4 regions of the Paenibacillus sp. FSL M7-0896 genome follow, and region 2 is predicted to be linked to each of the others. Evidence: riboswitches for the same ligand, from Rfam matches in the RefSeq annotation. Region 2 holds a riboswitch; each other region holds the start of a gene.
The links. A riboswitch is a leader RNA that binds a small molecule or an ion and turns the genes downstream of it on or off. The one in region 2 is predicted to bind thiamine pyrophosphate.
Positions count from the first base shown of each region.

Region 1: it holds a riboswitch for thiamine pyrophosphate, as region 2 does, so the genes downstream of both, MKY12_RS00515 (ABC transporter substrate-binding protein) here and thiC (phosphomethylpyrimidine synthase ThiC) in region 2, are expected to answer to the same signal.
Region 3: it holds a riboswitch for thiamine pyrophosphate, as region 2 does, so the genes downstream of both, MKY12_RS08480 (thiamine phosphate synthase) here and thiC (phosphomethylpyrimidine synthase ThiC) in region 2, are expected to answer to the same signal.
Region 4: it holds a riboswitch for thiamine pyrophosphate, as region 2 does, so the genes downstream of both, MKY12_RS12535 (ABC transporter ATP-binding protein) here and thiC (phosphomethylpyrimidine synthase ThiC) in region 2, are expected to answer to the same signal.

Region 1 covers NZ_CP150250.1:114,054-121,490, reverse strand. The annotation lists gene MKY12_RS00525 (MFS transporter) at 1-68, shown strand, start outside; gene MKY12_RS00520 (hypothetical protein) at 117-1,568, shown strand; TPP riboswitch at 1,641-1,751, shown strand; gene MKY12_RS00515 (ABC transporter substrate-binding protein) at 1,901-2,974, shown strand; gene MKY12_RS00510 (MTH1187 family thiamine-binding protein) at 3,025-3,318, shown strand; gene MKY12_RS00505 (ABC transporter permease) at 3,315-4,076, shown strand; gene MKY12_RS00500 (ABC transporter ATP-binding protein) at 4,156-4,980, shown strand; gene MKY12_RS00495 (hypothetical protein) at 5,080-5,250, opposite strand; gene MKY12_RS00490 (response regulator transcription factor) at 5,291-5,893, opposite strand; gene MKY12_RS00485 (sensor histidine kinase) at 5,890-7,047, opposite strand; gene MKY12_RS00480 (ABC transporter permease) at 7,051-7,437, opposite strand, start outside.
Region 2 covers NZ_CP150250.1:7,511,836-7,519,272, reverse strand. The annotation lists gene MKY12_RS32805 (DUF438 domain-containing protein) at 1-1,113, opposite strand, end outside; gene MKY12_RS32800 (DUF1858 domain-containing protein) at 1,128-1,355, opposite strand; gene thiC (phosphomethylpyrimidine synthase ThiC) at 1,571-3,265, opposite strand; TPP riboswitch at 3,417-3,523, opposite strand; gene trxB (thioredoxin-disulfide reductase) at 3,573-4,526, opposite strand; gene MKY12_RS32785 (tetratricopeptide repeat protein) at 4,573-6,021, opposite strand; gene MKY12_RS32780 (ribose-phosphate pyrophosphokinase) at 6,188-7,135, opposite strand; gene hisJ (histidinol-phosphatase HisJ) at 7,159-7,437, opposite strand, start outside.
Region 3 covers NZ_CP150250.1:2,016,204-2,023,640, reverse strand. The annotation lists gene MKY12_RS08505 (fumarate hydratase) at 1-1,133, opposite strand, end outside; gene yfbR (5'-deoxynucleotidase) at 1,238-1,882, shown strand; gene thiH (2-iminoacetate synthase ThiH) at 2,246-3,418, opposite strand; gene MKY12_RS08490 (thiazole synthase) at 3,447-4,211, opposite strand; gene thiS (sulfur carrier protein ThiS) at 4,242-4,445, opposite strand; gene MKY12_RS08480 (thiamine phosphate synthase) at 4,442-5,122, opposite strand; TPP riboswitch at 5,241-5,343, opposite strand; gene MKY12_RS08475 (hypothetical protein) at 5,399-5,935, opposite strand; gene MKY12_RS08470 (SDR family oxidoreductase) at 6,117-6,989, opposite strand; gene MKY12_RS08465 (GNAT family protein) at 7,294-7,437, shown strand, end outside.
Region 4 covers NZ_CP150250.1:2,975,148-2,982,584, forward strand. The annotation lists gene thiE (thiamine phosphate synthase) at 1-127, opposite strand, end outside; gene thiD (bifunctional hydroxymethylpyrimidine kinase/phosphomethylpyrimidine kinase) at 124-951, opposite strand; gene thiM (hydroxyethylthiazole kinase) at 979-1,782, opposite strand; gene MKY12_RS12525 (ABC transporter substrate-binding protein) at 1,801-2,886, opposite strand; gene MKY12_RS12530 (ABC transporter permease) at 2,883-3,659, opposite strand; gene MKY12_RS12535 (ABC transporter ATP-binding protein) at 3,640-4,410, opposite strand; TPP riboswitch at 4,541-4,643, opposite strand; gene MKY12_RS12540 (TetR/AcrR family transcriptional regulator) at 4,712-5,368, opposite strand; gene MKY12_RS12545 (DHA2 family efflux MFS transporter permease subunit) at 5,550-7,070, shown strand; gene MKY12_RS12550 (amino acid ABC transporter substrate-binding protein) at 7,249-7,437, shown strand, end outside.

The DNA of each region.
Region 1 (7,437 bases), 330 kb from region 2:
CGGGACTTTTGGCCGCTTTTGCCGCGCTGTTATTCGTGCTGAGCGTGACCGCCTGGAGAATCGGGTAATTGTATACAACAAGGTCCATATTCTGTGAATAAGGATGGAACCCACACATGGCTGAACTGCATTCCGAGCCCACTCTGCATACCGCCTTGCTGCAATTCATTTTCCCCTTCTCCATCAAGGCCGAGGTCGATGAAGAGCTGATTGAGAGTTTACAGCAGGATGGATTTACGCGTTTTTTTCTTGAGAACAAGGAACTGGAGCATGCCTATTACGGAGAGAACCACTGTGTATCCCATGAGAAAATGGAGCGCAGCTATCTTCCTTTTGCCGCCCATGTCTTGTTTCCGCATGAGAAGGACAGGGATTCCTTCCGCCGCTTTTCCCGGGTGAGTGATCTGCTGTGCGGGCTGCAAATGCCCTTTCAGACGGTTCCCTTCCGCGTGCTGTCGACCGATGTGTTCCTCTGCCCGTTCGAGCTGGGCTTCCTGACGGTAAGAGTGGCTATTGAGGAGGAGAATCTCCCCTTCAGCATGGTACTCGAATTCGCCGACCGGTTCCGCAACCTGGAGGATGTAAGCGTTCAGGATGAGCATACCTTCATCCATTGTCATAAGAAGTCTTTTGCCCGGGTGGAGGACTTCGTGTTCAGGCATCTGGCAGCCGGGCTGGAGCCGTATCTCGATCCTGCGGAGACGAATGGCAATTATTTCGAGACCCTGCCCTTCTTCGTCGATGAACGAATGCTGGTGCAGGCCTTCTACGGCGTTAATCTCCCTGAGGACGAGGAAGAGATCAGTGTCGAAATGCTCTACCGTGCCTCTCAGGTGGATGGTCTGACCATCGACGGCAGCCCCTACATGAGTGCAAGTGATCCGGATTATATCAAGCAGTACACCCGGGAGCATTGCTATAGCCGCTGGGGGCCGGACACCTACTATATGACCAATGAGCAGACCTTCTGCTGCGTGAGCCGGGCGAAGCCGGAGATTGCCGCAGGCCTGATCAGCCAGATGTACGGAGAGTATTATTACGGAATGCTGCTGAGTATTTTTCATAAAATCGTGCTGCTGAAGCTCGCCAACCTCCACTCCCGGCTGCGTATCAACCACGACAACGATGAGATCGAGAATCTGATCTTCCTGATCAACAAATTCTCGGCCAAATTCTACTTCCTGGAGCTGATTTCGCAGTCGCAGGGGCGGGAGATTTTTTTTCAGCTGCGTAAGGTGTATGGCAATGATGCGCTGTTCGATGAGGTGAAAATGACCCTGAATGACCTGTTCCAGTATCAGGACAAATTCCAGGCCAAACGGCGGGATACGCTCCTGATGGTGCTCACCGTATTTACGGTCATCAGCGGGATCTACGGGATGAATCAGGTCATCGAGGATCTGAAGGGCCAGATTGACTGGAGCAAAATGCTGGAGTACTCCGCGTTCGAGTATCTGGCTCTGTTCCTGACCTTCTCGGGGATCACCGTCAGTGTCGGCTTAACGCTGAGAGAGATCTGGAACGGCATCCGCAGCCGCCGCAAGAAGCGGCATTATACGAGGGATTAAGGCACAGAGGGTGGACAATGTCGAAGCTGCCGTCTATAATACACCGTAAGAACATAGCAATACCCGTGAACTTTATAGAACCAGGGGTGCTGGAATTGGCCGGCTGAGATTGTATCCCACAAGATACTGACCCTTATACCTGATCTGGATAATGCCAGCGTAGGAATCATCATTCGGCACAGTGCCTTAAGCGGTACTGAAGCTGAATTCCCCTCACGCAAGTAACTGGCGTCCCGATCTTCGGGACGCTTTTTTGATTCTAAGGATGTACAGGAATAGGGTTTCTGTAAGCTCTGAAGACCAGGGGTTGCTGGAAGGAGAGAGAAAGAGAAATGGGAGTCAAAAAAACAGTAATGCTGCTGCTCAGTTCCATGCTGGTTCTCACAGTCGCGGGATGTGGCGGCGGGAACAACAGCGGCAATGCGGGGGCCAGCGCACCTGCTGCCGGGAACAGTACGGCTGCACCTGATGCAACCGCAGTCGCACCCACAGATGCACCTAAGGCGCTGACTCCGGTCAAGATTGCCCTGGACTGGACGCCGAACACGAATCATACCGGCCTGTATGCAGCTAAGGAGCTGGGCTATTACGCGGAGGAAGGTCTTGACGTACAGATTGTACAGCCAGGCGCTGCCGGGTCTGATACTATGGTCACTTCCGGCGAAGCCCAGTTCGGCATCAGCGCCCAGGAGGCGCTGACCCTAGCCCGCCTGCAGGATGTGCCGCTGGTGTCGATTGCTGCAATCATTCAGCATAATACCTCGGGCTTTGCGGCTCCGAAGGACCGCAATATTAAGACGCCGAAGGATTTTGAAGGCAAAACGTACGGAGGCTGGGGCTCCCCTGCGGAGCAGGCTGCCATGAAAGCCATCATGGACCCCGAAGGCGGGGATGTCTCCAAGGTGAAGCTGGTGAATATCGGCGAAGCGGACTTTTTCACAGCCGTGAAGCGGGATATTGACTTCGCCTGGATCTTCTATGCCTGGACCGGGGTGGAAGCCGAGCTGCGCGGGGAGCCGCTGGATATGCTCTATCTTAAGGATTATGCGCCGCAGCTGGATTACTACACACCGGTGCTGACCACCAGCGAGAAGGAGATCGCCGAGCATCCTGAAGTGGTGAAGGCCTTCCTGAAGGCTACGTCCAAGGGTTATCAGTACGCTATCGATAACCCGGAAGAAGCCGCGACGGTACTGTCGGATGCTGTACCTGATCTGGACCCCAAGCTGGTGCTGGCCAGTCAGAAATGGCTTAGCCCGAAATACAAGGACGACGCCCCGCGCTGGGGTGAGCAGAAGCTTGAGATCTGGAAGAATTACGCCGACTGGATGTACGGCCTGAAGCTGCTGGATAAGCCGCTGGATGCGGAGAGTACGTTTACGAATGAATTTTTGCCGGAATCATAATGAACCCGCATGGCGGGAATCTTATACTTAACTTGAAAGGATGATTGATCATGGCTAATACACTGCTCAGCATTCAGGTAATCCCCAAGACACCGAACAACGAGGATTCCATCCCTTACGTGGACAAGGCTATAGAGGTGATTCAAAAGTCAGGCGTGAAGCATCAGGTGAATCCGCTGGAGACTACGATGGAAGGCGAGCTATCCGAGCTGCTGGATATTGTGCGTGATATGCATGAGGCGCTGGTCGCTTCCGGCAGTCCTAGTGTCATCTCACAGATCAAGATCGCCCATAATCCGGGCGGCATCAGCATGGAGAAGCTGACGGAGAAATACCGGCCGTGAGAAGCACCTGGAAGCTAGTGTGGCCGCCCTTTGTGGCGGTCCTCTTTTTTGTCGGGATATGGCAGCTATCGGTCATGCTGTTCGATATCCCGGCTTACCAGCTGCCCAGCCCCGCGGATATCGCGCGTGAGACGAAGAATAACGCCTCCGGGATCTGGGAGCACACCGCCGCCACGCTGCGGCTGACCCTGATCGGCTTCCCGGTCGGCACAGGCATCGGCCTGCTCACCGCCTTGCTGCTGCATCTGCTGCCCTGGGTCAAGCGAGCGCTCTATCCGCTGCTGATTCTCAGCCAGAATGTGCCCTCCATTGCGCTTGCCCCGCTGCTGATTATCTGGTTCGGCTTCGGCCTGCTGCCCAAAATCATCCTGATCACCCTCGTCTGCTTCTTCCCTGTGGCTGTTGCGACCATGGGCGGGCTGACGCAAAGCGACCGGGTAATGCTGAATTATATGAAGATGGCAGGTGCAGGCAAGTGGCAGATCTTCACCAAGCTGGAGCTTCCCGGCTCGCTGCCCTCCCTGTTCTCCGGGCTCAAAATCTCCGCCACTTATGCGGTGATGGGCGCAGTGGTCGCCGAGTGGATCGGCGCCGACAAAGGGATCGGCTACTATATGCTGCTGCAGAAGTCCTCTTACCGTGCGGACCGGATGTTCGTGGCCATCGCCATTATCGTGCTGCTGAGTCTCGTATTATTCGCGCTCATTGCCCTCCTGGAGAGATGGCTGGTGCGCTGGAAGCCGCGCAAGGAAGCTTAATGCCACGGGAGGATATCCCAACACGGAAGTACTTATAATTAACTGAAGGAGGTTACGCGAAGTGTCTGAGCTTACGAGGATTGAACTGGAGAAGGCGGACGGAGACGGACGCCTGGGAACACGGAGTGTGCCGCCTGCGCTCGAAGTCAGCGGCATCAGCAAGTCGTTCAAGCACCGCCGCCGGGAGACACAGGTGCTGAATCAGGTCTCCCTGACCGTGGAGCCGCAGGAATTCGTCTCCATTGTCGGCCCGTCCGGCTGCGGCAAAAGCACGCTGTTCCATATCATCGGCGGCCTTACGCTGCCGGATACCGGAACCGTCCGCATGAATGGCATCCCGGTGACCGGGCAGCGCGGCAAGATCAGCTATATGCCGCAGCAGCCCGCGCTGTTCCCGTGGCGCAGCACACTGGACAACGTCCTGCTTGGCGGCGAGCTGCAAGGCGCCCCGCAGCGGGAGGCCCGCGAGGCTGCGCGCCACTGGCTGGCGAAGATCGGCCTCGGCGGCTTCGAGCGGGCCTACCCGCACATGCTGTCCGGCGGCATGCAGCAGCGGGCCGCCTTCCTGCGGGCCATGCTCGCGCCGCAGGAGCTGATGCTGCTCGACGAGCCGTTCAGCGCGCTCGATGCGCTGACCCGCGAGCAGATGCAGCGCTGGCTGCTGGAGCTGTGGGAGGAGAACCGCCGTTCCGTGCTGTTCATCACCCATAACATTGAAGAGGCGCTGCTGCTCTCCACCCGCATCTATGTTTTCTCGGGGCGTCCCGGCTCCGTCCTCCACACCGTGGAGGTCCCCTTCCCGCGTCCGCGCCGCGAAGAGATCGCCGATTCGCCGGAGTTCCTCCGGATGCGGCGCCAGCTCTCAGAGTGGATGCGCGAAGAGCAGGCGAAGAGCCAGAGCTAAGTAACCACTCCGGCGGTATAACCTCCCCGTGTAGGGAGGTTATTTGCTATGTGCCCGCCAGCCTAATGTGATCGTTTTTTCGATTATATTTGGACCACGCTACCCCTCCAGTCCCATTGTGGTCGGTTTTTCGATTATATTCGGACCACGTGCTGCCCCCAGTCCCATTATGGTCGGTTTTTCGATTACATTTGGCCTACGCGCTGCCCCCAGTCCCATTGTGGTCGGTTTTTCGATTACATTTGGACCACGTGCTGCCTCCAGTCCCATTGTGGTCGGTTTTTCGATTACATTTGGACCACGTGCTGCCCTACATCCAGCCCTTGTCCTCCGCCAGCCGTACCGCTTCAATCCGTGTTTTTACCTCCAGCTTGCTGAGGATCTCCGAGATGTAGTTGCGGACCGTGCCATAGGAGAGGTGGAGCGCCGCGGCGATCTCTCCGGCGCTGCGGCCTGCGGCAGCCAGCTTCAGAATCTCCCGCTCCCGGTCCGAGAGCGGGTTCTCTTCGCGCAGGCTGCCGAAGACCAGCTCGGGCGAGACCTCGCGGCCCCCGCCCATCACGCGGCGGATGGCATCCGCCAGCTTATCCACCGGCTCATCCTTCAGCAGATACCCCTGAATCCCGGCCTTCACCCCGCGCTCGAAATAACCGGGACGGGCGAAGGTGGTCAGGATAATGATTTTGGTGCGGCAGCCCCGCGACTTCAGCAGCTCGGCCACCTCCAGACCGCTCATCAGCGGCATCTCAATATCCATCAGACACACATCCGGCTGGACACGCTCGATCAGAGCCAGCGCCTCCGCCCCGTCTCCCGCTTCGCCTGCTACCTCAATATCATCCTCCAGATCGAGCAGCGATGCCATCGCGCCGCGCAGCAGCCGCTGATCTTCGGCAATTATGATGCTGATCATGCCGTTTCCCCATCCTTTCCATCCTTCACTACTCTTGGTGTGACCACCGTCAGCCGGGTTCCCCCTCCGGGTCTCTGGGCAAGCGTCAGTGAACCGTCAATCAGGGCCAGCCGCTCGCCCATTCCCTTCATGCCATTGCCGTCCCGGCGATCCGTGCTCTCCGAGCCGCAGGCATCTACCCCTATGCCGTTATCCTCCAGCGTAATCTGTACCTCGCCGGGTGTCATTACGATGCTGATCCGGCACTGGTCCGCACGGCTGTGCTTGACGATATTGGTCACGCCCTCCTTGATGCAGAGGCTGAGAATACTCTGCGTCAGATCGGATACGCCCGGCAACGCTGCATCCCCTTCTACCTCAAGCGCAATCTCGGCGCTGCGCAGCATCTCCGCTGCCTCAACCAGCTCTTCGGCAACTGAGACTGCACGCATCTCTGAGACCAGCTCCCGCACCTGGCGCAACGCGGCCCGCGAGGTCCGCTGGATCTCACGGGCTTCCGCCTGCGCCCGCTCGGGATTTTTGACAACCAGCTTTTCAACAAGCTGGCTTTTCAGCGTAATCAGTGACAGCGTGTGTCCCATCGTGTCATGCAGATCGCGGGCGATGCGCATCCGTTCCTCGCGCTTGATCATCTCTCTAATCACCTCATTGGCCTGATCCAGCTCCTTCTCCAGCATCCTCCGCCGGTTCATGGAGCGGATACCGAAGGGAGTAATCAGCATCATCAGCGCAAAGGGCACCATGAACAGCAATCCCCCCGTGCTGTACATTTGATCCAGGGACAGCAGAGCCAACGTGATCAGCACAGCTGTGAATATGGCCAAGGCCCGTCTGAACCGGCGCAAGTCGGTATACCAGCCGATAAAGTTGCTGGTGAAGAAGCCCATATACATATTGTAGGGGCTATAGACTACGGTTAGCACGACAATAATCAGCATCTGCAGCCCCAGCCAGGCCGTATACGTTCTCTCTTCCGCCCAGTAGAGCTGGCGGTAAATCACCAGGAACAGCAGGAGCAGCGCCACTCCCCACACCAGCTTATAGCCGCTGTAGCCATCGAGATTCAGCACCGGGAACACCAGATAGAACAGCCAGATATAGGGGAAGAAACCGAATCTTTTCGGAAATATCCGGAACTGCTTACGTGCCACCATGGATTACACCGCTTCCTGTTTTCGCCTTATATAGACCGATAATAACATAAATACAGCCAGGTAACCGAGCAGCAGCAGTACGGCCTTCCACGACGGGGAATCTCCCGCTACAATCGCCCAGGCTCCATCTCCATAATTGTAGGACGGCAGCCAGTGTCCGATCTTCTGCATCAGCTTAGGCATAATCTCCAGAGGCATCCACATGCCCCCGGCCACCGCCAGCCCCATATAGAGCACATTGCTCACCCCGCTGGCCGTATCCACCCGCTTCATGGACCCGATAATCGTACCCAGCGCCAGAAAAGGCAGAGAGCCCGCAAGCAGCCACAGTCCGCTAAGCAGCCACTGCGCTGCTGTCAGCGATACCCCGTTAATCAGGTACCCGGCTGC
Region 2 (7,437 bases):
ATCCTCGGCATCCTTCACTCCGGCTTTGAAATCAGCCAGCAGCTTCTCAACAACATGCACACTTTGCGGCGGATGGCAGTTCTGTACGGTGCGGCCGATAACGGCCTTCGTCCGGGCGAAGATCCGTTCCTTGCCATGCGAGAAGTAGCGGACGACATCGTTCTCGTCGATAAAGGTCAGATCCACCGGCAGATGATTCATCAGCGTCTCGAGCTGGTGTAGCGACAGCAGCCCGGTCTCGAACCGGATGAAGCCCTGCGGGGACAGGCCTTCCCCTTCTTCCGCCGGAACATCAGCACCCTCAGGCTCCGCTGCACGTTCCGGTATCCATTCCTGGTCGGGCGCAGTCAGGCAGAAGCCGATTTCATCGCTTTCGCGGGCGATTTTGACCCACTCATCCTCAGTCAGCTTATCCAGCGCCATCGGGAGCAGAATATTCTCTTCCTTGAAGATCATCTCATTGACTTCCTTAATGATCTCCTCCAGTGCGGCTGTAATCTGCCCGCTGTCCCCGTTATAGGCGCTAAGCGCCTTCTTGGCTTCCTTGATCATATTGCGGATTCCGTCATCCACTCCCCACATTACCTTCGTAGGACCGTATATGCCGTACTTCTCCAGGTAAGGGAAGAGCAGATTCTCCTTGCGGCTGTAGTGCTTGTCGAGATCCAGCAGCAGACTCAGGTCCTCCAGCAGCTTATAGATAATCTCATCGCTGGCGTTCTTCTTGAACTTATCCGCATGCAGCTCCAGCCGGAAGTTGACCAGACGTTCGATCTCCCGGTTCTCCAGCTTGAACGTATGCACGGGATGACCGGGCTGCTCCTCAGGCTTAGAAGAACGGTGGATCTGTTCAATCGAGCCCTTGAAGATTGCCGTATGCACGGAGCAGAGGCGTTGTACTTCCTCTACCGGAATGCCTTCCTCGGTCATCAGAGAGTGCTCCATGGCGGAGATTTCCTCCACCGTAACATCGCCTACCGCTTCTTCAAAACGCGCCTTAACCTCCTCCACGCTTTTGCCCGCATGCAGCTCCTTGATGATCTCTCTCAGCATAGCCTGGCGGCGTGTCTGTTCCGGAATATCGACCTCGCGGTTATTAATCAGTTCGCTCATCGTAGTCTCTCCTTCTATTCTATAATCTCGAAACCATGCTGCTGAAAGGCCAGCCGAACGGTTTCCAGCTCTATTTTCTTTAATTTCATTCCTTTGGACAGGGTCATGAATCGTCCTGCAGTCTGCAGCATTCCAGGCTTCGCAATATCACGAAAACCCAGTTCCACCATGATCTCAACAATTTCCGGGTGCCTGGTTACCAGCTCAAAGACCGATTCATCCAGCTTCAACGCTTTGCTCATCCTTTTGCACACCTCACTAATGAGAATTCTTCTCAACACCAGCTTAGCATAGGGTACAGGGGTGAATTGTGATTGTAATCACTAACTACAAAAAGACTATCCCCGCCAGCCATTCAGCTTGGGGGGATAGCCTCAGAATAATACGTTTCCGCTCTAATCACGGCCTCTCGGCCATGAACAACGTACCTACATATAGATTAGGTCATGCAGCTAAGTTACAGTGATTGGCTCCATCTATGGGAATGCCGGATATCATGCGAAATCCGCATGCTGCAGAATTTAGGGCCGCACATCGAGCAGAAATGCGCCTGCTTTGCCCCCTCCGCAGGCAGGGTCTCATCATGATACGCCTGCGCCCTTTCCGGGTCCAGGGAGAGATGAAACTGGTCGCGCCAGCGGAACTCGAACCGCGCCTTGGACAGCGCGTTGTCCCGGTCCTGCGCACCCGGATGTCCCTTGGCGAGGTCTGCGGCATGTGCAGCAATTTTGTAGGTAATGACTCCTTCTCGCACATCATTCTTGTCAGGCAGGCCTAAATGCTCCTTAGGTGTAACGTAACACAGCATTGCCGTTCCAAGCCCCCCGATTATCGCTGCCCCGATGGCCGAAGTGATGTGATCATAGCCGGGTGCAATATCCGTAGTTAGCGGACCGAGGGTGTAAAAAGGGGCTTCGTGGCAAATCTCAAGCTGCTTGTCCATATTCTCCTTGATCTTGTGCATTGGCACATGGCCCGGACCTTCTACCATAACCTGAACATCGTGCTTCCAGGCAAGCGCCGTCAGCTCTCCCAGCGTCTCCAGCTCGGCGAACTGAGCTTCGTCATTGGCATCGGCGATAGAGCCGGGGCGCAGGCCATCCCCCAGCGAGAAGGCCACATCATACGTCTTCATGATCTCACATATATCTTCGAAGTGTGTGTACAGGAAGTTCTCCTGCTGATGGGCCAGGCACCAGGCAGCCATAATCGATCCGCCCCGGGATACGATGCCGGTCATTCTCCGGGCAGTGAGCGGAATATAGCGCCGCAGCACCCCGGCATGAATGGTGAAGTAATCCACCCCCTGCTCCGCCTGCTCAATCAGCGTGTCGCGATAGAGCTCCCAGGTTAAGTCCTCGGCTATACCGTTCACCTTCTCCAGCGCCTGGTATATGGGCACTGTCCCGACCGGCACAGGAGAATTGCGGATAATCCACTCCCGGGTGGTATGGATCTTAGAGCCGGTGGAGAGATCCATGATGGTATCAGCCCCCCAACGGGTCGCCCACCGCATCTTCTCCACCTCCTCTTCAATAGAAGAAGTGACCGCCGAATTTCCGATGTTGGCATTGATCTTCACCAGGAAGTTACGGCCGATAATCATCGGCTCACTCTCCGGGTGATTGATATTGGCCGGAATAATAGCACGGCCCGCAGCCACCTCATCCCTTACGAACTCCGGCCGGATATTCTCCCGGATCGCAATATACTCCATTTCCGGTGTGATGATCCCTTGCCTTGCATAATGCAGCTGGGTCACATTGCCGCCTGCATAGGCCCGCCTCGGATTCCTGCGCAGTCCTGGATAAGCTTCTGCGGCAGCCCCCTCTCTGCGAATTTCGTTATCCTCCGGCCGGACGGCTCTTCCGGTGTACTCCTCCGAATCGCCACGCTCCGCGATCCAGCTTGAACGGTGCGGCGGCAGCCCCCTCCGAATATCCGTCTCCTCCGCGGCATCCGTGTACATACCGCTTGTGTCATAGACACGCAGCGGAGCATTTTCCTCTTCCCCGGCAACGCCTTCGGTTCTGCTGAGGCTGATCTCCCGCATTGGCACCCGGATATCCGGGCGTGAGCCCTCCACATACACTTTACGGCTTGCGGGGAATCCCGAAAGATCCACCTCTTCGTTTTTACCCATTCCTGTCATTTCAATCTCCTCCTCTTCGCTCTGTACACTCATCAGATAAGAGGTCACGCAGCAGATTGAGCTGAAGAATCTATAGATTCCTGCAAGTCAAAAAGCCGCTCCACCTGGAGCGGCTTTATTAAAGGAACAGCCAAATAAGACTGTATTCAAAAAAGGTCCGACTCCACTTTCCTACGCTGGTATGATCCAGATCAGGTTCAAGGGTCCGGAAATTCAATTTTCCCGTCTCAGCCTATTCAGGCTCCCCTAGTGGGTATCTTATCTAATTAAATACATTTTACCTGTATGGGTAATTCTTGTAAACCCGTTATTTGTCCAGCGATTCGCTCCAGTCGTGCACCATCGTGCCTTCCAGGAACTTCTCGGCATCCATAGCGGCCATACAACCGGTTCCCGCTGCCGATATCGCTTGACGGTAACGGGTATCCTGTACATCGCCGCAGGCGAATACACCCGGGATGTTGGTCTCGGTGGTACCCGGGTTGACCACAATATAGCCATTCTCATCCGTATTGATCTGCCCGCCCAAGAAGGCTGTGTTCGGTGTGTGTCCAATCGCTACGAACACGCCGTCTGCCTCCACCAATTCTGTCAGACCTGTCTCATTGTTAAGCACCGTAAGGCCCTTCACTCCGGTCTCTCCTACCGTTACTTCAACCGGTGTGCGGTTCAAGGCCCAGGTTACCTTGCTGTTGTCACGCGCCCGGTCCTGCATGATCTTCGAGGCCCGCAGCTCGGGACGGCGGTGAACCAGCGTTACGCTGGATGCAAAGCGGGTCAGGAAGCTGGCTTCCTCCATGGCGGAGTCTCCGCCGCCGACGACGACAATCTTTTTATTACGGAAAAAGAAGCCGTCACAGGTCGCACAGGTGCTGACCCCGCGTCCCACATTCTCCTGCTCGCCCGGAATGCCCAGATATCTTGCAGAGGCGCCGGTTGAAATAATAACCGACTCCGCTTCCAGTACACCCATTCCGTCCACTGTTACCTTGAACGGACGCTGTGAGAAGTCCACCGACTCCACCCAGCCATTCTTGAATTCAGCGCCGAAGCGTTCCGCCTGCTTGCGCATATTGTCCATCAGGTCCGGACCCAGAATCCCTTCAGGGAAGCCTGGAAAGTTCTCCACTTCTGTCGTCGTTGTCAGTTGTCCCCCCGGCTGCAAGCCTTCAATGATCAGCGGGCTCAGGTTCGCACGCGCCAGATAAATCGCGGCAGTCAGCCCGGCCGGGCCTGTTCCGATTACAATCGTTTTGTACATTACATTGGCCTCCTTACAAGTAGGTGTTCTTACAACAGCAATTGCTTCAAATACGGGTAGTGGACGGCGATAAGCCGCCGGTTCCGGGCAGCATCCCCTTGGGTCCGGGAGCAGCCGCAGGCTCCTGCTCTTCGCCGGGCGAGCCGCCGGCTTCATTCAGGTTCTCCCCGATCAGCCGCTGAAGGCTGAACAATGCCGCCTCCTGCAGGCGGTCCTCCTGCAGCGGCTCCTGCTCCAGAACTCCGCGCAGTACCTCGGACATCTCCTCGTCCTCAATCCAGCGGAGAGCCTCGGTCACCTGAAGCTTCGTAGCAGAATCGCCGTAGCGCAGCGCCCAGAAGAACGAGGCGCGCAGCAGCGGATTATTCCGCACTTCTTCAGTGAATCTGCCTGTATTGCCCTTCCACTGCTTCAGCTGCTCCTGGAAGGGCAGCTGATAGTTATAGCTGACAGCAGGCATAGGCTGTCCTTCTGCCCGGGCCTGCTGGAGCTGGGACAGGAAGAACGCCGGGACAGCTGAAGCAGGGTCCAGCTTGGCTGCCTGTCTCCAGCAGCGCAGCGCCTCATCATGTTTTCCGCTATTGCTTGCCGCCGCGGCACAGTAATGATACAGCCCGGCGTCTCCGGCGACCTCCTCATCCTTCAGCAGACGGCGGAAATGGCTGTAAGCGGCAGCGTGCCGGCCCAGGATACCCATGGTTGTAGCCATTTTGAATACATGCTCCTGATGGAACGGCACCGTTGCTTCAAGCATACCCAGCAGCGTTTCAAGCTGTTCCTTATCTCCTGCATACTGCAGGAAGATGGCCATATTGCACAGAGCGTGCAGATTGCCGGGGTCTTGCTTCAGCACCTCATTCAGACATTCCTTCGCCTTGGCGAACCGGCCCATATAGAAATGAGCTAGTGCCAGATTATTATGCGCAGCCAAAAAATCCGGGGTACCCGCAGTGATCTCCTCCAGCAGCTCTACAGCCTGAGGGAACTTACCCTCCTCCAGCAGACTCCGCGCCCGGTCATGCTCTACGACTCCCTCACGGCTGCGGATACGCACCAGCGGAGCAGGCCGGTTCAGCTCATATTGCAGCAGCTCCATCAGTTCTTCGGATTCGGTCATGAACTCGCCGTTAGCATCCTCTTCCAAGTAAGTGACCAGCGAGCGCTCCGCCTCTTCAAAGCTTTCCATATTGGCGAAGTTATTAGCCATGTAGAAATGGCATTCTGTCATAGCGGGGTCGATTTTCTCCAGAACATGGATAAGAATCTCGTTAGATGCGGTATAATTGCCCATCTCAGATAATATACCCGCCATATTGCAATGATTCACCGGATTATCCGGCTCATATTCAACAGCTTTGCGAAAATTTCTTAATGCCTTATCATATTGAAAGCGGTCCAGCGACCGAACGGCTCTTTCAAAGAAAAAATTGGCATCCAGAGTGACCGGAATGACATTACTGTGCTCCGCGGCATTCTCTGAAGTTCTCTCTATCATGGAAGCAAGGCACCTCCCTTGTTTCAGCTTCCCTAGCCTTACCTGTTCGTTTCCATTTATGGTCTCGGCTGTCTTCTTCACACAGTATACCACATGTGGCAACGAGATTCTCAAGTCTCAGAGAGAGAGCTAACGGGAGGGAAAAGCTCAAAAAAAGACACGGGAGTTAAATCCCCGCGTCTCTGAACAGCTTATCTATGGAACCGCCCTCGATGATAATACGCGTGGCCTCAGCCAGCATGGGAGCTACCGAGAGCACTGCGAATCTGCTGGAATGCTCGTCCGGCAGGGCAATGGAATCGGTAATGACAATCTCGTCGATATTGGGATGATCCATCCGCTCAAGCGCATCCCCGGAGAACAGTCCGTGCGTAGCACAGACGATACTGTTCCGGGCGCCCCGCTCCTTCAGGCCCTCCACCACATTGACGATCGTGGTTCCGGTATCTATAAGATCCTCTATAATGATTGGCGTCCTGCCTTCCACATCACCAATGACATGCGTAATCACCGATTCATTATGCGCCGGACGCTTCTTAATCATGATGGCGAACGGCGAATCCAGCCGGCTGGCCAGCTTCTCCGCCATGGACGCTCGTCCCGCATCCGGGGAGACCACGACCAGATCGGTAAGCCCCTTCACCTTCAGATAACCGCTAATCAGATCAAGCGCCGTCAGATGATCGACCGGAATATTGAAGAATCCCTGTATGGCTGCGGCATGCAGATCAATCGTAATTACGCGCGTTGCACCGGCGGTGGTCAGCACATCGGCGACCATTTTGGCCGAGATCGGCTCACGTGGTGCGGACTTACGCTCCTGCCGGGCGTACCCGTAATAGGGAACGATAATGTTCACCGTTCTGGCCGATGCGCGCTTGGCGGCATCAATCATGACCAGCAGCTCTACAAACAGCTCGTTAATCGGATGAGCCAGGGATTGCACCAAAAATACGTCGCAGTTCCGGATGCTCTCTTCATAATGCACATAAATCTCGCCGCTTTTGAAACGGGTCAGCTTAATCTGGCCAAGCGGCGCACCAAGGCGCTCCGCAATATCAGCGGCAAGCTTCGGATTCGACGAACCGGAAAAAATCCGTAATTGATGATGCATAGTACCCTCCTGGGATTATAAATTTATACGTTGAACGGAACAGATGTACGGCGGCGCCCTTCAAAGACGGCCAGTTCGCGGAAGCCGGTGCGCCAGAGCATGTCCCGGGCCTCTGTTAAGCCGTCTCCCAGCTTCATGGGATCATGCGCATCAGAGCCAACCGTGAGCGGAATGCCCAGCTCAAGCGCCTGAACAAGCACATGCTCTGCCGGGAACATCTCGGCGCACGGCTTGGACAGCCCGGAAGCGTTCAGCTCCATCGCGATGCCGCTGCGGGCAATGACCTTCAGCGTATCCAGCTC
Region 3 (7,437 bases), 2.2 Mb from region 2:
ATCTCGCGCGAGCCGCCTGAGCCAGCGGAAGCTGCCGCAGCCGGTTCAGATCCTGCCCCATTCCCTGAAACGGCTGCATCCGAAGCTGCTTCACCCGTCCCGGATACAATAGCCGGTGCCGCAGGAATCGTAGCATCCTCTGGCACCACGCCGGAAGTTGTCCGTTCTGCCGCAGCTACACCCACAGGTTCAGCAACCGGCTGCGGTGCAGCTTCCCCCTCAACAGATATCCCGGTGCCGCTCTCATACAGCCAATCCTGAATGTCACCAGTAGCCGGATGAACCAGAATGCCCTGGCGGCGGAAGGCCCAGCAGTTATAGGCTACAGAGACAAAGAAGCTGGCAGGCAGCCGGTTCATTACCCCGATTTTGCAGCCCAGCAGCGTCACTTCACCGCCGAAGCCCATCGTGCCGATTCCGAGCTTGTTGGCATTCTCCATAATGTAATTCTCCAGCTTGCCCAAATCTTCATTAGGATTCACATCCTCAACCTTGCGGAACAGCTGCTTCTTCGCCAGCTCATAGCCCGTGGTACGGTCGCCGCCGATGCCTACACCAATGAATCCTGCGCTACAGCCTTGGCCCTGCGCCTGGTATACGGAATGCAGGATGCACTTGCGGATACCGTCGAGGTCGCGTCCGGCTTTGCCGAGTCCCTCCAGCTCTGCCGGAAGGCTGTACTGGATGTTCTTATTCTCGCAGCCGCCGCCCTTCAGAATCAGCCGTACGTCAATGCTCTCTTCCTCCCACTGCTCGAAGTGAATCACCGGAGTCCCTGCCCCCAGATTATCCCCGCTGTTCTCGCCGGTTAGTGAATCCACGGAATTGGGCCGCAGCTTCCCGTTCTTCGTAGCGCGGATAATTGCGCTGTGAATATCCTTCTTCATCTCTATCTGATTCACGCCCACCGGCGTATGAATGATAAAAGTCGGCATCCCCGTATCCTGGCAGATCGGCGATATTTGCTGCTCCGCCATCCCGATATTCTGCGCTATCGTGGTTAGTGCCAGTCCGGAGCGTGTCGCCCGGTCTTCCAGCGCCCGCCCTCTGGCCACTGCCCGGCGCACATCTCCCGGCAGGTTCGTGGAGGTCTCTACAATCAAATTATAAATGCTCTCTTCAAAATGCTGCATCTTCATTCAGTCTCCTCTCCATCTGGTTCAAGCGGCCCTAACTCTGGTACAATTAGTTACTATAATAGCACATTAAGCTGCTCATGAAAGGGGTTACTTCAAAATTGAACTACCATTTCTCCGCCTATCTCTACCGGCTGCAATATATCCAGCGCTGGAGCCTCATGCGCAGCACCGCCCCGGAGAACGTGGCGCAGCATTCATTCCAGGTCGCCCTGCTGGCGCACATGCTGTGCACCATCGGCAATGCCCATTTCGGCCGCTCGCTGAACGCCGACCGCGCATCCACGATGGCGCTGTTCCACGACGCCACCGAGGTCTTCACCGGCGACATCGCTACGCCGGTGAAGCATGACAACTCGCGTCTGCTGTCCAGCTTCCGCGAGATGGAGCAGGTGGCCGCCGACCGGCTGGCGGCCATGATCCCGCCGGAGCTGAGCGCAGTCTATGCGCCGCTCCTGCAGCCGCACACCAGCCCTCCCGGCTCCGAGGATGCCGGACTGCTCCGCTACGTCAAGGCAGCGGATGTGCTGGACGCTTACCTGAAATGCGTCTGGGAGGTCGCCGCAGGCAACCGCGAATTCGCCGCTGCCAGGGAGCAGACTGCCGCGAAGCTGCATGTGCTGGAGATGCCTGAGATGGAGTATTTCCTTAAACACATGGCTCCGGGCTTCGAAATGTCGCTGGACGAGCTGTCTTCCAGTGCGAGTCAGGGACAGTCTGCCGGAGAGCCTGAATCTATAGAGTAGATAGAGTACACATTCGCATGTGTTGGCTCCTAGCGTTGGCTGATATACTTACGTGTTAACAATGCTATGCGAATGCCGCTCTTAAACGGCCCGCATTTTCTCCATCCGCACCAATTGTGTTCGGTTTTTCGCACACGTTTGGCCCACATGCAACTTATAACCCTTATACAATGCAAATAACCCGCCATGAAGCGGGTTATTTGCATATGGTCAAGTTAAGTTAGACACGGTTAGTCTAGTCAAGTTAAGTTAAGTTAGGCACGATTAGTCTGGTCAAGTTAAGTTAGGCACGGTTAGTCTGGTCAGTTTAAGTTGATTCGCTTAGTCTAGTCAAGTTAAGTTCATTCGTTTATCCTGATCAGTTTAAATTACATCCGGTTTGGTCACATCAGGCTCAACCAGATTCAGCCTGCCTATCTCAAACCCAAGCGGCTCGGACAGGATATCCCAGTCCTTGAATACCGGCTGGAGTCCTTGCGAACGCAGCATCTCGGCCATCTCGTTCACGCTGCGGTTGTCCGAGATTTCAAACTGCGGCGTTCCCCCTTCCAGGGAATGTCCGCCCACTTCGGTGGATACCCCTGCGGACATCTTCGTGATGCCGAGCTGGACCAGATGATCGCGCAAGGCCGCAGGCTCGCGTGTAGACAGCGAGATGCCGGAGCGCGGCAGAAATAGGCGGTAGGCCAGAATAATCTGCACCAGCGCACGGTCGGTTACATCGCTTGCGGGATTGAATTCGCCTAAGTAAGGCCGGAACCGGGGAGTCGACAGCCCGATTTCGCATTCCGGGTACTTGTCCTGCAAATATCTCGCATGCAGCGCAGTGGCCAGCGCCTCCTGGCGCCATTCGTACATGCCAAGCAGGGCTCCGATATTCACCGAACGGAACCCGGCTTGACAGCCCCGTTCGGGAGCGTCCAGACGGTTGCGGTAGACGCGTTTGGGTCCTTTTACATGCAGCGCACGATAAGTTTCCTGATGGTAGACCTCCTGATAGAGCGTCAGACCGTCCACGCCAGCTTCTCTGAGCTCAGCATATTCTGCTGTCGAGAGCGGATTCACTTCAATGCTGACGGAGGCAAAATAGCGGCGCAGCACATTCACGCAGTCCCTCACATAACCGGCCGGACTGTCCCTGCGGGATTCTCCGGTCAGAATCAGAATGTGGCGCAGGCCTGTGGCTGCGATGGTCTCCGCTTCCCGGGCGACCTGCTCCAGCGTCAGTTTTTTGCGCGGAAAATCATAAATAGAACTGAAGCTGCAATACGTGCAGTGATTCACGCAATAATCAGCCAGGTACATCGGTGTAAACAGTTGCATCACATGGCCGAAATGCGTACGCGTTAAGCGGTGCGCCTTCTGCGCCATCTCCTCCAGATAAGGCTCCGCTGCCGGTGACAACAGTGCCATCAGCCCCTCTTCATCCACCCGCTCTGCACGAAGCGCACGCTTCACATCCTCTGCCGTATACCGGCTCCATAGCGTCCCGTAAGGAAGCTGCTCCAGCCGGGTCATCGTCTCATAAAAGCTCATAACCGTTCTCTCCTTCCTATTCCATCTGTCAGGCCAAGAACCCGGTCAACGGTGAAGAGGCTGCCGCCGTCTCTTCCACAGGCCCCAGTCCGGCGAGATAAGCCTTGCGCCCTGCGGCTACCGCGTCACGGAAGGCTTCTGCCATCAGCAGCGGATCCGAGGCGGTGGCAATCGCTGTATTAAGCAGCACCGCTGCGGCCCCCATCTCCATCGCCTCAGCCGCCTCGGACGGTCTGCCGATTCCGGCATCCACGATCACCGGCAGATTCGTCTCGGAGATCAGAATCCGGATCAGTTCCTTGGTCTGCAGTCCGCGGTTGGACCCGATCGGCGCTCCCAGCGGCATCACGGCCGCAGCCCCCGCTGCTTTCAACCGCAGGGCGGCGGACAGGTCAGGACTCATATACGGAAGCACCACGAAGCCCTCTGCTGCAAGGATCTCGGTCGCCCGGATGGTCTCGGTATTATCCGGCAGCAAATATTTCTGGTCGTTGATGACCTCAATCTTCACCCAGTTCCCCAGCCCCGCCGATCTCGCCAGCCGGGCAATCCGTACTGCTTCCTCTGCGGTGCGCGCACCGGAGGTATTAGGCAGTAAGGTCATATGGGAAGGAATATGGCTGACAATATTGTCACTGCTCTCCGGGTCCACCCGGCGCAGAGCAACGGTAATGACCTGTGAGCCTGATCGCGTAATCACCTCGGGAATGAGGGTGTTGCGGCTGTATTTTCCGGTACCAATGAACAGTCTGCTGGTTAGAGTCACTCCGCCAATCATCAATGGATCTTGCATGTTAACGCCTCCTGGGATAAGTCTTCGTGTTCAGCCTCCGCCTACAAAATGAACCAGCTCCACCCGGTCCCCCTCACTGAGCAGTGTCTCTCCGTAAACCTCTCTGCCAGCAAGCTCACCATTCAGTTCGACAATCACCAGCTTACCGGCCCACTCGGGCCGGGAGAGCAGATCCTCCAGTGTCCGGCAGCTCTCTTCGATTCTTTGCCTCTTTCCGTTAACGGTCACATTCATGCCTGTTCACCTCCTGCTGTGCCCTGTGTTTGAGCCATATCCAGCGCTTCAGCCAGCTCCGCTGCCCTGTCCCTGTGGACCGCTTCCCTGTACGCCATGGCCGCTGCCACCGGGTCCGGGGCTCCGCAGATCCCCGACATGACAGCAATGCCAGCCGCCCCTTGGGCCAGCACCGCTCCGGCATTACCCGGGGTAATCCCTCCAAGCGCAATCAGCGGGATGCGGCTCCAGCGGACAGCCTCGGCCAGTTGCGCAAGTCCCCGTGCCTGCTGCCCCGACTTGCAAGCTGTCGGGAAAACATGCCCGTAGAGGCAGAAGTCTGCTCCTTGCCTTCCAGCCTCCGCAGCCTCTTCCTGCGAGTGTACCGATCTGCCGATCCGCAGGCCCGGTGCAAGCCCGCGTGCTGCGGCTGGCGGAAGGCTATGCCAGGCCAACTGTACACCGCCTGCCCCAGCGGCCAAGGCAACATCGATCCGGTCATTTATGACCAGCTTCGAAGGCGGAACCCCGGCCTGAAGCATCTGCTGCGCCGCCGCCAGCAGTTCGCGGGCGGACATGGCTTTTTCCCGGAGATGGATATAATCCACCATGGGATGTACCGCCGCAGCCAGCTCCGCAAGCTTCTCAGGGTGGAGCCGTCCGTCTGAGATGACATGAATTTCGTGCAACACGTCCACCTTCCTCTCCTCAGCACTACGCTGATCCCTACCTCCAAACACAAAAAAGACCGCCCCCATAAGGAAGCAGTCTGGAATAGAAACAGGAATACCGGTATTAGCCGTATACCCCCGCTGCAATATTCGTTCTCCACTTCCCTACGCTGGTATAACCCAGATCAGGTTCAAAGGGTCCGAGCAGATACGCCCGTCTCAGCCTTGCGGCTCCCCTAGTGATCGTTCTATGCTATTGTTTGGCCTTGCTTTTTGTATATTAGCATATAATTCCTGTTAGAGCTATTCTTTCGTAGATTTTACTTCAATTACAAAAGCCACGGATGAACTCCCTTCTGAAAATTTACCATCCTCGGATGTCCAGAATGCTGATATGCCGTAGTAATAAACGCCTTGTTCTTTTGGAGCATTAAAAGAGCCGTTCTTCAATGGAATTTGCACTTCTTTATCATCGACAAATTGCTGAACGGTTAACCCGCCGGGTGCCGGTTTATAAGTAAAAGCAACATTGATCCCCCCCTCAGGGGCTATAGCAGTGGGAGTAACCCCCTGTACCATGGATTGTCCTCCTGCATAATCCGCACATCCTAATTTTCCCCAGCAATAGCTGCCTTGGGTAACCGGAATTTGGGTTTTCCCGGAAGTAACAAGGGGTAGCGGCGGCGATTCCTGTGTAATTCTAATCCCAATGCTTTTTGCATTTCCTTCCAATCTTGTATTTGCCACAAGTCTTCCTGCAAAAGGAGTCAAATAAATGAACACTACCAGAAAAACTAAAATCCCCGCTGCAGATAGAATGAATCCTTTTTTTCTAAGCATCCCAATCCCCTATTCATATCAAATTATCTAAATAGACGGAATTATATTGTAATAGTTACAAGCGCTGAAAAAAAGCCTACCGGCAAGCGGTTAGGCTTTTTAAAAATAGAATTTATATGTTGCACACGATTTCTGAAGATGCCGATTAAAGAATCTGCATCCAGATCTTATTCTGCACCCATTATCCGTTGACAACCTCACCGCCGTTCACATGCATCACCTGTCCGCTCACATAGGAGGAATCGTCCGAGGCCAGGTATACATACGCCGGTGCCAGCTCTTCAGGCTGCCCCGGGCGCTTCATCGGCTGGGTGCCGCCGAACTCACTGACCTTCTTCGCGTCAAAGGTTGACGGAATCAGCGGGGTCCAGATCGGTCCGGGCGCTACTGCGTTCACGCGGATGCCCTTATCGGCCAGATTCATTGACAGCGAACGAGTGAAGCTGAGAATGGCTCCTTTGGTGGACGAATAGTCCAGCAGCTGCGGGCTGCCGCGATACGCCGTGATGGAGGTCGTGTTAATGATCGTAGCGCCTTTTTTAAGATGAGGCATAGCTGCCTTCGTCAGGTAGAACATGGAGAAAATATTCGTCCGGAACGTACGCTCCAGCTGCTCCGCTGTAATGTCCTCAATATGGTCCTGCGGATGCTGCTCCGCCGCATTGTTAATCAGGATGTCAAGCTTGCCGAGTCCTTCAACGGTTTGACGTATCAAGCTCTGACAGAAGCATTCGTCCCCGATATCTCCGGCGATCAGAATACACGTTCTGCCCTCCTGCTCAACCTGGCGCTTGGTCTCTTCCGCATCCTCATGCTCGTTCAAGTAGGAGATCACCACATCCGCGCCCTCCTTGGCAAAATGAACGGCAACCGCACGCCCGATCCCGCTGTCGCCTCCGGTAATGAGCGCAGCCTTGCCCAGCAGCTTGCCTGCTGCCTTGTACGCCGGTGTCTCAAACTCCGGGAGCGGGTTCATCTCACTCTCAATTCCCGGGCGCTGATCCTGTACCTGCGGGGGCAGAGTTTTGACAGGTTGTTTGTTAGTGTCTGGCATAATCCATTCTCCTTTCGCTGTCCACAGTATTGTTGATTAATCATGTTAGCATGGCTTAAGGTCTGGTGTTTATGCATCAGGCAGTGTGCCTGCTTGACTGTACGTTATGTTACTTACCACACTTGGCAGCCGCCCAAACAGCCAATCTTCATTCAACGGTGCCTATATCGGAACGGTAGTACGGTAAGGAACGAACGTTTCCAAAAAGAATATTATCTATATCCGCTAAGGGGAATGTCCTATACTTTGTGAGGAACCACGGCAAGATCGTATCGAAATCATACTAGCAGGAGGGTATCGCACAATGAATGCAAGAATCACCTTATCTCCGGTCACCCCGGACGATATCGATTTCATCACAGATCTGGAAATGAGCGCTTCACTCTGGCCCTTCGAGGATATGATTCCAACCGACAAGGAGGCAGTCCGGAAGACTGTGGCGGAACGA
Region 4 (7,437 bases), 3.2 Mb from region 2:
ACAGAGTGATGCCCCCAGCGGCAGCAGCGGTTAAAGTGTCCTCGGGTGATTGGCGGCAGTTCACACTGCCCATAATGAAGTACAGCTTCAGCAGTCTGCGCATATCCTCGATGTCTATCCGTGTCATAGCGGTATCCCCCTTGATCTCATCCGGTTCCCATAAGCAAAATGATTCGTCGGCCCCTGCCCGGCCCCGATATTCAGACTATCCTCAATCGCCGCTTGAATGAAGGCCTTGGCGGTATGGACCGCTTCAGGCATGGAGCGGCCCAGCGCAAGACCCGCCGTCACCGCAGCCGAGAAGGTACAGCCGGTTCCGTGAGTATGCTTCGTCGCAATCCGCGGGCTGGACATATACTGGAATTCCCGTCCGTCATAGAGCAGATCCACGGCCTCATCTCCTGAGGAGTCATGTCCGCCTTTCAAGATAATGTACTCGGGTCCCATCTGATGAAGCAGTCTTGCCGCCTGTTCCCGGTCTTCCCGGCTCTCAATCTTCATACCTGTCAACATCTCTGCTTCTGGAAGATTGGGGGTGATGGCAAGCGAGAGAGGAAGCAGGCTTGTAATCAGCGCCTGTACTGCCTCCTGGAGCAGCAGCTGTGAGCCGCCCTTGGCGACCATGACCGGATCGATCACCAGCTTCTGCTGCCAGCCGTACTGCTGCACTTTACTGGCAACCACGCGGATAATGTCACTGCTGAACAGCATCCCTGTCTTAATGGCATCCGGCGGCAGATCACTGCCGATCGAATCTAACTGGGCTGCAACGGTCTCCGGCTCCATCGGATAGACGCCCTGGACTCCTAATGTATTTTGGGCGGTGAGTGCAGTAAGTGCAGACATGCCGTACACCCCCAGCTCCTGAAACGTCTTCAAGTCCGCCTGAATCCCGGCCCCGCCGCCGCTGTCAGAGCCGGCAATGGTCAACGCTTTGCGTATGCTAGTCATCTTGTTCTCTCCTTTGAGGTGCGCTTTCTAGGCTTCGAGCAGCTTCAGCCGTGAGCGGCTGCTGTATTGCTCCGGGGTCACTAGTGACAATTGATTCAGGAACAAGGTCTGGAAGCTGCCCGGACCTTGGGCTTCAGCCGCCTCAGCGGCAAGCTCTGCTGCCACGCCGTAGAAGGAGAGGGCCTCGGCCGCCGCCTCAAGCACCTCCCCGCCGCTTACGGCAAGAAATGCACCCACCACCGCACTGAGCAGACAGCCGGTTCCGGTTACCCGGGTCAGGATGGAATGCCCGTTGCTGGCGATATAAGTGCGCTTGCCATCTGTGATGATGTCTTCCTTGCCGGTGATAATTACGACACAGTTCAGCTTCTGCGCTGCTTTAATGGCTAGAGCTACTACATCGCCCTCGCCTGCTCCGGCATCCACGCCTTTGCTAGCCCAGCTCTCCCCGGCCACATTGGCAACCTCGGCCACATTGCCGCGCAGCGCAGTAAGCTGTAGCTCACTGAGCAGCTTAGCTGTAACATCCGTGCGGTAGGCGGTAGCACCGGCTCCAACGGGATCAAGCACGAGCGGTACATGGTGGCGGTTCGCAGCCTTTCCGGCTTCGATCATGGAAGCAATGGCAGCTTCATTCAGTGTACCGATGTTCAGCACAACCGCGCCGGACATGGCGGCGACATCCGCTACTTCTTCAATGGCATCGGCCATGAACGGCGAAGCTCCCAGGGCCAGCAGCCCATTAGCTGTGAAGTTAGCAACTACGATATTCGTGATATTATGCACCAGCGGGTTCGCCTGGCGTACTTTTGACAGATAAGACATATGAATTCCTCCTGAAAGATGTAATTAAAAATTAATAAAAGCATTCTTAACATCCACTTCGGCAGCCAGCAGACCGTTCTCGCTCAGCCACTGGTTCACCTTCTCCCATGATGCGCTGTCCTGATAGCCGAAGGGCTGGGAACCGGCATCCATCAGCGGCAGCAGGATCTCCAGACTGCGCTGCTCAATGGCTTCATCCAGCGGTGCGGTATCCTCCTGATGGGTAAGCAGCAGCTTCAGCGCTTCATCCGGGTGATCGGCAGTATACTGCTGGCCTTTTCTGATGGCATCCACGAATTTGTGATAAAAGCCCTGTGAATCCTGCAGTCCCTTCTCACTGGCGACCAGCACCAGCTCATAATAATCCGGGACCCCGTAATCCACAGGATTGAAAGAGCGGACCGGATGGCCTTCCTGCTCCAGAATCAGCTGCTCATGGTTGATGAACCCGCCCATAATGCCATCCACCCGTCCGGTGGAGAGAGCAGGGATCAGCTCATAGCCGACATCCACCAGCTTGAGGGAGGAAGGGTCCCCGCCGTCGCTTTTGACCATCGTGTTCAGCATGGCTTCATACAACGGGACGGAGGAATATCCGGCTTGCTTGCCGGACAGCTCTCCCGGGCGGGTAATGCCGCTGTCTGCAGCTACCATGAGATGATTCAGCGGGTGGCGCACCAGCGCAGCAATCGACTTGACCGGAATCTGCTCCCCCCGTGCCATCAATACCTGCGGCTGGTAACTGAGTGCCAGATCCACCTTTCCCGCAGCAACAAGCTTCAGCGCATCATTGGTATCGGCCGGCATCTGAATATCAACCTCCAGACCTTCCTCAGCGAAATAGCCTTCAGCCTCTGCCGCATACAAAAAAGAGTGGACAGCATTGGGATACCAGTCAAGCATAATCGTCAGCTTATGGACTGCGCCTTCGGCTCCAGTCCCAGCTTCAGAAGTGGCTGTAGTCCCCGCCGGGGAGCCGGAGGCCGCCGGACTGTTCGTATTGGTGCAGCCTGCCAGGACGGGCAGCATACAGAGCAGCAGAGCAGACAGTAGAACGGTTGGCCTTGAAATCGCATGGTGCAGATAACGGAAATAGCGGATAGTAGTCATGAATAACGTCCTCTTTTCTTCAGAATAATCTTCTCCAGTGCGGCGACAGCCAGAAACAGCAGGATACCGAGCACGGATAACAAGACAACAGCGGCGAACATCTTGGCACTCTGGAGATTCCCTGCCATTCTGCGGCTGAAATAGCCCAGCCCCTGGCTGCCTCCAAGCCATTCCCCGATGGTTGCACCGATCACACAGTACACAGCCGACAGCTTCAGTCCGGAGAAAAAAGAGGGCAGGGCCAGCGGAACGCCCACCTTCCCGAGAATCTGCCAACGGTTCGCGCCATATGTCAGCAGCAGCTCCCGGTAGGCGTCCGTGTTCTTGGACAAGCCGTCATAGGTGCCGATGACCACCGGGAAGAAAGCGGTCAGGAAGACAACGGCGACCTTACTCCATAGGGTGTAGCCGAACCACATGATGAACAGGGGAGAGAGCGCGATCAGCGGAACCGTCTGGCTGATGATCAGCAGCGGGTACAGCGCCTTGGCCAGCGGACTGAACAGGTGCATGGCGACTCCCAGCAGGCAGCCGCAGACCACAGACAGTGCGAAGCCCGTGAGTACCTCAAGCAGTGTAGCCGGCAGATGCACCCCGAATAACAGGCGGCGTTCCTCCAGCAAGGCCTTGCAGACCGCAGACGGAGCCGGAAGAATGAAGGGAGGAACCAGGCCCAGCCGGGCTACAGTCTCCCAGCCGGCAAGCGTCAGCAGGGCGAGCAGGGAAGCCGGACCGTAGTGCTGGAGCAATCTTCTAGGAGCGGCGGTTCTCATATAGCTTCAGCTCCAATTCCTGGCGCAGGGCGGCGAACTGCGGTAGATAGTTCAGACTGTGATGGCGCGGACGGGGTAGACCGGCTGGGAATTCCTGCATCCCGCCGCCGCCACTGCCCGTCATTAGATAGATTCTGTCACTGAGCAGTAGAGCCTCCTCCAGATCATGGGTGATGAACAGCACCGTCTTGTCCAGCTCCGCCCATAACTCGAGCAGCCAGCGCTGCAGTGAGCGCTTAGTAATGGCATCGAGCGCCCCGAACGGCTCATCGAGCAGCAGCAGGTCATTCCCCGCCGCCACGGTGCGGAGTACCGCCACGCGCTGGCGCATCCCGCCGGACAGCTCCTGGGGATAAGCCCCTTCGGTTCCCTCTAGGCCGAAGCGTTGCAGCAGGGTACGAATCTCGGCCACGGCGGCCGCTTTGGGACGGCTGCGCTTGAGTTCCCAAGGCAGCAGACAATTGTCCATTACGGTCCGCCAAGGCAGGAGAAGATCCTGCTGCGGCATGTAGGCCACACTGCCCAGCCTCTTCGCTGCTGTAGCGGACTCGGCTCCGTTCAGCGTAATCCTGCCGTTGTCCGGCTCCAGCAGGCCGGCGATGATTTTGAACAAGGTGCTTTTGCCGCATCCGCTTCCGCCTACGACAGAAATGAATTCGCCGCGCTGCACATTCATGGATAGCCCTGAGAAGACGGGTGTCCGGGACGAACCGGTCCCGAAAGCATAGGATAGATTGCTAATGTTGATCATAAGACTATGTACAAGCCTCCCCGGATTGAAGTAGAACCTGCGCGGAGCACAAAAAAGCCCCATTCATTCCCGGAGGCAATGAATGGGGCGGAAGGTACAGTCGGCTGCGGCCCTGTGACGGGAACCACTGATACATTCTGCTCCACTTCCCTCCGCTGGTATGATCCAGATCAGGTTCAAAGGGTCCGAAGCTTAAGCTCCGTCTCAGTCGGCCGACTCCCCTAGTGAATTAACAGGTGTTATTGAATTCGTAATTGCTACTTAATATACCACAAATTCCCCTCTTGTAAAGAGCAGGCGGTCAGCGCTTCGCCAGACCGGTCACGAACAAGGTGACGATGCCCCGGGAGATGTCCAGCTTGGAGGAGTGGTGCCGCTTTTGCTCATACAGGTACAGATCAGGGCTGAGGACAGAGATTAAGGCCGTGGCCGCAAAGGCAGGATCAATGTCAATAATCTCATCGCCCTCCGCAGCACGCTGCAGCAGCTCTGTCATCATCACCCCCAGCCGCTGAAAAAAAGGATGCTCAAACTGGGTCAGCTGCTTCTTACCGGTGAACTCGGCTTTGATCATATTCAGCAGCTCAGCATACTGCTCAATGAAATCGGCAATCTGCTCAATGCTGCTCTGCAGCTGAGCGAGAGCCGGAGCTTCACCGGCACTGGCAGCCACCTGCTGCTCCAGCCCGGACAGGAATTGATCTGTGCTGCCCTTCAGCAGTGCAGAACAGATCTCACCCTTGTCCGTGAAGCGGCGGTACAGGGAGCCTTGTCCTATGCCTGCCCGCTTGGCAATGCTGTACATGCTGACTGCCTCAAGTCCGCTCTCGGTGAACAACTGGCGGGCAGCTTCAAGAATCCGCTGTACATAAGGATCGGCGGACTCGGGCGGAGCGGATTCTTTGGCTTGCGGAGCTGAGCGCGGGAGCTGTGCAGCATCGGTGTCTGGCTTTTTCATGAGAACCCCTTTCAGAAATAAATCAGCGATTTACAGAAAAATAAATAAAAGAATTGACACAACGGACAATTGTCCGTAGACTATGAATTGCACTTACGGACAGTTGTCCGTTCACTCATTATATAGAACAATCTGCCCGCAGGTCAATGTTGAACGCGGACAGCTCAGGAGGAGAAGAGACATGGATCAGACCTTGAAGCAGGAAGCCGATTTCCGGCTGTCCAGCATTCTGGTTCCGCTGCTGGCCATTATTGCCGGAGTATTTATGGTTGTGCTGGACAGTACGGCGATGAATGTAGCCTTGTCCAGGCTGGTGGTGGATTTCAAGACGGACCTGCATACGCTGCAGTGGGTAGTTACCGGATATATGCTGGCTCAGGCTTCAGTTATTCCGCTGTCAGGCTGGCTGTCTGACCGGTTCGGGGCCAAGACGGTCTTCCTGACGGCGGTAATTGTGTTTACGATAGGCTCGATTCTGTGCGCTACACCAAGCAGCGCCGAATGGCTGATTGTTTTCCGGGTCATTCAGGGACTTGGCGGTGGCTGTGTGCTCCCTGTCGGGATGGCCTATGTGTACAGACTGGCCCCCAAAAGTAAGGTTGGAGTTGTCATGGGGATTATGGGTATTCCCGTCCTGTTCGCACCCGCTATAGGTCCGGTATTGTCGGGCTGGCTGGTTGAATACCATTCCTGGCGCTGGATCTTCCTCATTAATATTCCGATTGGCATCATTGCTGTGCTGATCGGACTGCGCAAGCTGCCGAATGCGGCGAAGAACAGCGTGCCCGGCATGGATAAGCTCGGTATGGTTCTTGGCCCGCTGGCGTTTGCTTCGCTCACTTACGGGGTCAGCCAGGGCGCGCAGAGCTGGACCTCTGAGAAGACGCTGATCGGGCTGCTGCTGGGCGCTGTGGCGCTGATCGCTTTTGTCATCGCTGAACTGCGCTCCAAGACACCGCTGCTGGAGCTGCGGATTCTGAAATCCGTTGATTTCACGACAGGGATCATCGTGCAGTGGATTGCCCAGTTCGGCTTATATGGCGCGTTATTCCTGCTCCCGCAATTTCTGCAGCAGGCCCGCGGCTTCGGCGCATTTGATACCGGCCTGACGCTGCTGCCGCAAGCGATCGCTTCCGGGCTGATGATGCCGGTTGCCGGAATCTTGTTCGACCGGATCGGTGTGCGCTGGCTCGTGGTCTGCGGTCTCAGTCTGGTCTCCGGTGCGTTATTCCAGTATTCCCATGTGGATCTTACCACGCAGAGCCGCGACCTGATCCTTCCGCTGATCATGTGCGGGGCCGGAATGGGTATGATGATGATGCCGATGAATACGCATCTGCTCAACAAGGCACCAAGTCATCTGGTGAACCGGGTAACCTCGCTGACGAATTCGATGCAGCAGGTGATTACCTCGCTGGCCGTCTCGACGCTGGTTACGATTCTGACGGCAAGAACAACGGCGCGCGGTACCGAGATGCAGGAGGCCGCTGCCGCTGCCGGAAAGAGTACCGCAGGCGCTTCGCAGGATGCCTTGCTGCTGGCTAAGCAGACGGTATTGTCGCAGGGCTTCGCGGACACGTTCCACATTATGATGTTTGTCGCACTTGGCGGTGCGGTCCTTGGACTGCTGCTGCGCCGGGGCCGCCATTCCGGAGCTGAGCGTTCCAAGGAAAAGGCGGCACCGGAAATCATGCACGTATAGCTATGCCCACACAGAAGCAGAGCTTGTAACATCCATAGAGCAGCGATTCTCCTTTTGCCGGAGGGTCGCTTTTTTTTGTTGATTTCTGTTCTGAATATCCTGATGCAGGAGCAGAATTTGGGGCAAGCTAAGCTATGGAAAATCAATACAATAGAAGATACGAGAGGGGATTCATCGAATGAAAAAACTAAGTCTAACTATTATGCTGCTCCTGACCATGGTCACGGCTGCGGCTTGCGGAAGCAACAATACGGACAAGACAGCAACGGGCGGCAACACTCCGGCTGAACCTACGGCTGCGGCTACAGAGGGTGCAGCTTCCGGGGAGCAGAACAGCCTGGAAGCCGTCAAAGCCAGCGGCAAGCTG